DNA from 3 places in the Rossellomorea sp. QJM3NY_18 genome. Region 3 is predicted to be linked to each of the others. Evidence: riboswitches for the same ligand, from Rfam matches in the RefSeq annotation. Region 3 holds a riboswitch; each other region holds the start of a gene.
The links. A riboswitch is a leader RNA that binds a small molecule or an ion and turns the genes downstream of it on or off. The one in region 3 is predicted to bind lysine.
Positions count from the first base shown of each region.

Region 1: it holds a riboswitch for lysine, as region 3 does, so the genes downstream of both, AC0VXY_RS15710 (aspartate kinase) here and AC0VXY_RS18760 (Na+/H+ antiporter NhaC family protein) in region 3, are expected to answer to the same signal.
Region 2: it holds a riboswitch for lysine, as region 3 does, so the genes downstream of both, lysA (diaminopimelate decarboxylase) here and AC0VXY_RS18760 (Na+/H+ antiporter NhaC family protein) in region 3, are expected to answer to the same signal.

Region 1 is NZ_CM149659.1:3,039,525-3,041,800, reverse strand. Features, by position in the region: gene uvrC (excinuclease ABC subunit UvrC) at 1-676, shown strand, start outside; lysine riboswitch at 1,019-1,197, shown strand; gene AC0VXY_RS15710 (aspartate kinase) at 1,385-2,276, shown strand, end outside.
Region 2 is NZ_CM149659.1:1,053,625-1,055,900, forward strand. Features, by position in the region: gene AC0VXY_RS05490 (2OG-Fe(II) oxygenase) at 459-1,106, shown strand; lysine riboswitch at 1,225-1,401, shown strand; gene lysA (diaminopimelate decarboxylase) at 1,516-2,276, shown strand, end outside.
Region 3 is NZ_CM149659.1:3,614,962-3,617,237, reverse strand. Features, by position in the region: gene yunB (sporulation protein YunB) at 1-410, shown strand, start outside; lysine riboswitch at 490-671, shown strand; gene AC0VXY_RS18760 (Na+/H+ antiporter NhaC family protein) at 787-2,276, shown strand, end outside.

The sequences.
Region 1 (2,276 bases), 580 kb from region 3:
CATTGAGCGCTTGGGGGATCATATGGGCATTTATACGCCTTTCCGGATTGAAGCCTTTGATAACTCAAATATTCAAGGAAGTGATCCTGTTTCGGCGATGATCGTCTTCTTGGACGGGAAACCTGCCAAGAACGAATACCGCAAGTACAAGATTAAAACCGTCAAGGGGCCAGATGATTATGATTCCATGAGGGAGGTTGTCCGGAGGAGATATACGAGAGTGTTGAAAGACGGACTTCCTTTACCGGATCTCATCATCATCGATGGAGGAAAAGGTCAGATCGAAGCGGCAAGGGATGTGATTGAGAATGAATTGGGTCTCGACATCCCGATCGGTGGCCTTGCGAAAGACGACAAGCATCAGACGTCGGAATTGCTGTACGGAAACCCGTTACAGATCGTCCCCCTCGAAAAGCGCAGCCAGGAATTTTATCTCCTGCAGCGGATCCAGGATGAAGTTCACCGGTTCGCCATCACCTTCCACCGTCAACTTCGAGGAAAGAGCGCATTCCAGTCGACCCTTGACGACATCGACGGTATCGGTCCAAAACGGAAAAAACAGCTTCTTAAACACTTTGGTTCAATGAAAAAGATGAAAGAAGCGACAGTGGAGGAATTTACAGAAATCGGAATTCCAGAAGCCGTGGCAAAGATATTGGTGGAGAAGTTGAAGTAAGTAATGATTGAAAGCCATTATCTTTTACTTTTAATAGAAAGATTGGTCGATTTATTTATTACTTCAGCAGTAATTAGTGAATAAGCAGAGTTGATTGGAGCGCAAGGTGCTCGACTCCTGCGGGAAACGCGTGGAAGTTGAGACCCCACAGGGCTTTAGCCCGAGGAGGCTCAACCCACGCCCCGCGGAAAGCGAGCAGCTGGAGCGCAAATCAACCACAGTATGCTCATTCAAAACTTCCAACGAAAACACAATAAAATGAAATATTGACTCAATTAATCATTGAATCAATATTTCCCCTATGCTATACTTAACAAAAATTTATAACATTATCACTTTTTAAGTGGTGATAGAGGTGCGAACTTCAAAAGTACAGGTAAAGAGGGGTATGAGCCCCGCCGACATGCCTGGAAAGGGGAGAATCGCCGAAGTGGTTATAGTCTCATGCTATATCCGCTGGTCCTGCGTTTAAGAAATGCAGGATTGTCAAGATGATTCAATCTTGGAGAGCTATCTCACAATGCCGATGAACCTATTTGTATGTTCTGCTGTATGTTCATAAAGCAATGAGATATTATTCTCATTGCTTTTTTTATTATCAGCGCAGGATTTTGTTATAAAGATCCTGTCCTATGAACGTTTAGGATGATTGTGATTGTACTCTTCATCATGAAAAAGAGCGGCGACGCTCAGAAAGAGGGAGAAGTCGTGAGTATTATTATTCAAAAATTCGGTGGGACTTCAGTAGGGTCTGTGGAAAGAATTCAAAATGTTGCGTCTAGGATCATTGAAGAAAAAGAAAGAGGGAATGATGTGGTCGTCGTCGTATCTGCCATGGGAAAAACGACGGATACACTTGTTGGTCTTGCAAGGGAGATCACGTCCCAACCGAGCAAAAGAGAAATGGATATGCTGCTTTCAACCGGGGAACAGGTGACCATTTCACTCCTTACGATGGCCCTTATCCAATCGGGACATGATGCCATTTCATTCACGGGCTGGCAGGCTGGCATCGAAACGGAATCTGTCCACAGCAATGCAAGGATTACAAATATTCATACCGATAAAATGGCGACTCACCTTCAGAAAGGAAGAGTGATCATCGTGGCGGGATTCCAGGGCATGACAAATTCGGGTGAAATCACAACACTTGGCAGGGGCGGGTCGGATACAACGGCCGTTGCGATTGCAGCTGCCCTGAAAGCGGAGCGCTGTGACATCTATACAGACGTAGACGGGGTTTACACGACAGACCCCCGCTATATAAAAGGAGCAAGGAAGTTACCGTCGATTTCCTATGATGAAATGCTCGAACTTGCAAACCTCGGGGCGGGGGTCCTGCATCCAAGGGCTGTGGAGTTTGCCAAGAATTATCAAATTCCTTTAGAAGTCAGATCCAGCATTGAACGAGTGGAAGGAACGTATATTGAGGAGGAAGCAAGCATGGAACAGAACTTAATCGTACGAGGGGTAGCCTTTGAGAATGAAATTACACGCGTCACTGTATTTGGACTGAGAAATGCTTTAACAGGACTATCATCTGTGTTCACAACGTTGGCCGAAAATCATTTGAACGTAGATATCATCATTCAGACCCAGA
Region 2 (2,276 bases), 1.7 Mb from region 3:
CCTTAAAGTTGATTGGAGCGGAAGGTGCTCGACTCCCTGCGGGAAACGCGGGAAAGTTGAGACCCCGCAGGGCAGCGCCCGAGGAGGCTCAACTCACGCCCCGCGGAAAGCGAGCACCTGGAGTGGAAATCAACCACTACTCGTTTTATTATAAAGGTTTCCATACGTCTCCTTTCTGTGACACCCTCCAACCCACGCCAATCCTACACCTGAGTCACCCTCATTATTTTTCAGGGGAAAAAGAAAAAATAAAGATAGAATTCCCCTCATCCCGGGTGTAAAATATAGTAAAATATACTCTCATACTTTGACATCCAGGAGGAAACAACCGAATAAAATATACAGTTATGCCTATTATTGCTATCATTTTTTCGAGTCAGGAAGATTTAAAGAATACTTCCAATAATGTAAGAATTCAGAATGTTAAAAATACGATAAGAGGTTGATGAAAGTTGGCAATGAATACGACTGAAATAGCTGTAAAGGAACAAACGATTTTTCACCACACCGGGAATAAGATCAAGACGGAAGACCGGGATATCCAGATCATCGCGAAAATGGAGGAGCCACTGATCGTCGTGCTTGGCAATGTACTGAGTCATGAAGAATGTGATGAACTCATCCAATTGTCAAAAGACCGTGTCGAACGCTCAAAAATCGGGAATACAAGGACAGTCGATGGACTGAGAACAAGCAGTTCTGTATTTTTAGAAGAAAGTCATGACGTCGTGACACGAGTTGAAAAGCGAGTCTCTCAGATTATGAATATACCCGTTGAGCACGGGGAGGGTCTTCAAATCCTGAACTATAAACCGGGTCAGGAATACAAGGCCCACTTCGATTTCTTTTCGGCATCGGCAAGGCCGGTGAAGAACCCGAGGATCAGTACCCTTGTCATGTATTTAAACGACGTAGAGGAAGGCGGGGAAACCTACTTCCCGAAGCTGAATCTCTCAGTTTCTCCTCAAAAGGGAATGGCGGTTTACTTCGAATATTTTTATGATAATCAAGAATTGAATGACTTGACGCTCCATGGCGGTGCACCGGTTGTCATCGGGGACAAATGGGCTGCGACCCAGTGGATGAGAAGGCAAGCTTTTAAGTAATGGAAAGGAGGAGTAACCCAAGGGTGGGATGCTCCTCCTTTTTAGAACAATCAAAAACCAATTGACATCCATTTCAAGAGAATGATATAGTTATTCCAATAAAAATATACAGTCACTCTCTGATAATAGAGGCGCGAGAATGATGAGTACCTTCTTTGAGAATAATGGATTCCGGGATAAGTTGGGAAAGGCAGATCGCCGAAGCAGAAAATAGCCAATTCTATTTTTTGTTGGGCCAGCATTGAAGAAATGCTGGACTGTCACAATGCAAAAGTTGTGGAGCACTATTGAAGAGATGTTAATACATAGTCTTCATCTTGTTTCCGTAAACTTTGATGAAAAACCGTATGAGCATCTGCTTCATACGGTTTTTTTGTGTTTTTTTAGAGAGTCTAAAGGAGTTTAGGATATGAGTACAGTGGATGTGAATGTTCAAGGAGATTTAATGATCGGTGGGATGGGTACAGGTGAATTGGTGGAAAGATATGGCACTCCCCTGATGGTTTATGATGAAGGGAAGATCCGTGGGAATGCGAAATTGTTCCGGGATGCATTCAATGAAAGTGGTCTGAAATATCAGGTGGCATATGCGAGTAAGGCATTTCTTTGTAAAGAAATGGTGCGCTTGGCGGAACAGGAAAACCTATCGTTGGATGTCGTCTCTGGCGGGGAATTGTATACGGCACTTGAAGCTGGATTCCCGGCGGCACGCATTCATTTTCACGGGAACAACAAGTCCGAAGAGGAGCTTTTAATGGCTCTTGAAGCTGAAATCGGCTGCTTTGTCGTCGATAGTTTCCTTGAACTTGAACTGCTGCATGACCTGGCAAAAGAGCGGGAGCAGGAGGTGCAGATCCTCATCAGGGTCACACCGGGCGTGGAAGCCCATACCCATGAATACATCACGACGGGCCAGGAAGATTCGAAATTCGGATTCAGCATTTCAAACGGACAGGCGGCCACGGCGATTCAGCTTGCGATTAGAAAGCCATACTTCTCATTGCTCGGTCTCCATTCCCATATCGGATCCCAGATCTTTGAACAGGAAGGCTTCGATCAGGCGATCCTGGTACTGTCTGATTTCATGCAGCGGATACGGATTGATTTGGACGTCACGATGCCGGTGTTGAATATCGGTGGAGGTTTTGGTGTCCGGTACACGGAAGAAGA
Region 3 (2,276 bases):
CAGAAGCGGGGAATATTGAAAATCTAGAATTTCTCACTGAAGTGGAGCTTGATGAAGGGAAGTCGAAAACCTCGAAGGGCATTACCTATTCTGTTCCATTGGGGCAGGCAACGAACAACGTATTGCTCGGGAACCTGGGGCCGAAAATCCCGATCCGCTTTCATTCCATCGGTGATGTACGTTCCGATGTGAAAACGACGGTTGAGCAGTTCGGGATCAATAATGCGGTTGTGAAGGTATTTGTGGAGCTTGAAGTGAATGTGCAGATCATCATCCCGTTTGCAACGAAAACCGAAACAATCAAGCAGGATATCCTGGTTGCGATGGGGACCGTTCATCTGGATGTACCGCAATTTTATAACAATGGTGGAGGGGAATCGAGTCCTTCCATCGAATTTCCCACAAATTAGTCAGGAAAAAAAGTTGTCAAAAGAATGATAGTTTGGTATATTAATAAAGAAAATTTTATAACACACCACATCATCAGTCCGATGGGGTAGAGGCGCAGAGTTCAAGAGTAAGCTGTTTGAGAATGACAACTGTGAGAACAGATGAAAGGGAACTTTTGCCGAAGTAATTATACATGTCAAATGTGTATTTGCTGGGGTTATCTTGAAGAAGGATAACACTGTCATTATAGGGAATCTCTATAATGGGGAGCTACAGATCGTGATGGAGCACTTAAATTACTTACTAAGGTAATGATAGCTTCTCTATCGTTGCCTTTTTTTATTATCCTCTATCATGCTACGATGGTTCCCCCCTATCAAATAGGAGGAGGACACTATGGAAAACACGATTTACTCATTATTACCACCCCTTTTAGCCATTCTTATGGTTATCCTTACAAGACGGGTTCTGCTTTCATTGGGAGTAGGAATCGTTGCGTCTGCCTTTCTGTTGGCAGATTTCTCAATTACCAAAACATTCAGCTTTATGTGGGACGCCTTTAAAGGCATCTTTGTCGCAGATGGCGGACTTAACACCTGGAATGTCTACATCATTTTCTTCTTACTCATTCTTGGTATCATCACGGCATTTGTGAATATTTCCGGCGGGAGCCGCGCATTCGGTGAATGGGCGATGAAACGTGTGAAGACACGACAGGGCGCACAGCTTCTAGCTGCGGTACTGGGTATCATCATTTTTATTGACGACTATTTTAATGCCCTTGCTGTCGGACAGGTTTCAAGACCCATCACGGATCGTCATAGAATCTCACGTGCTAAATTAGCCTATATCATTGATTCAACATCGGCTCCGATCTGTGTCGTATCCCCGATTTCAAGCTGGGGAGCGTATATTATCGGGATCATCGGCTCCATTCTTGCAACACATAATATCACGGAGTACACGGCATTCTCAGCGTTCATTCAAATGATTCCAATGAACCTATATGTATGGGCGGCAGTACTGCTTGTCGTCATGGTTGCCTATAAGGGACTCGATTTTGGAAAAATGAAAGAGCATGAAGTACGGGCCCTTGAAACGGGAGATCTTTATGATCCAGGCAAGGAGATTCCCGGCGAATTGAAAAATGATCTCCCAGTCAGCTCAAAAGGCTCGGTAGGCGATCTTGTCTGGCCGATCGTTGCCCTTGTCATCGGGACTGTTTCCATGATGCTGTGGACTGGATATCAAGCGGTGGGATCCTTTGACCTGCTGCCGATCTTTGAAAATACGGATGTAACCAAATCCTTATTGTATGGTGGATTATTCGGACTTCTTATTTCCCTGATTTTCTTCCTTCGCCAAGTCAGCTTGAAAGGAATCGAAGCGGGTGCGATCGGGACAGCTGTAGTGGAAGGTATCAAGTCGATGCTGCCGGCTGTTTACATCCTGATATTTGCATGGACGATCGTGACACTCATCGATCAGCTGCAGACGGGTACGTATCTTGCTGGCCTCGTTGAACAATCGAATCTGCCGATGCAGGCACTTCCGGTCATCTTATTCCTGGTTGCCGGCATCATGGCATTCTCAACAGGAACATCATGGGGATCGTTTGGTATATTACTGCCGATCGCAGGTGAAATTGCTGCAGCTTCAGACGTGAGCATCTTACTGCCTGCCATGGCAGCGGTACTGGCGGGATCTGTATTGGGTGATCACTGCTCACCTATTTCTGATACAACGATCCTTTCTTCCACAGGAGCGGGAAGCAACCATATCGATCACGTGCTCACACAGCTTCCATATGCCGTAATCGGTGCGGTTGTTGCAGCCATCGGTTACCTTGTATTGGGGTTCACCGGCAGCACCATTCTTGGTCTCGC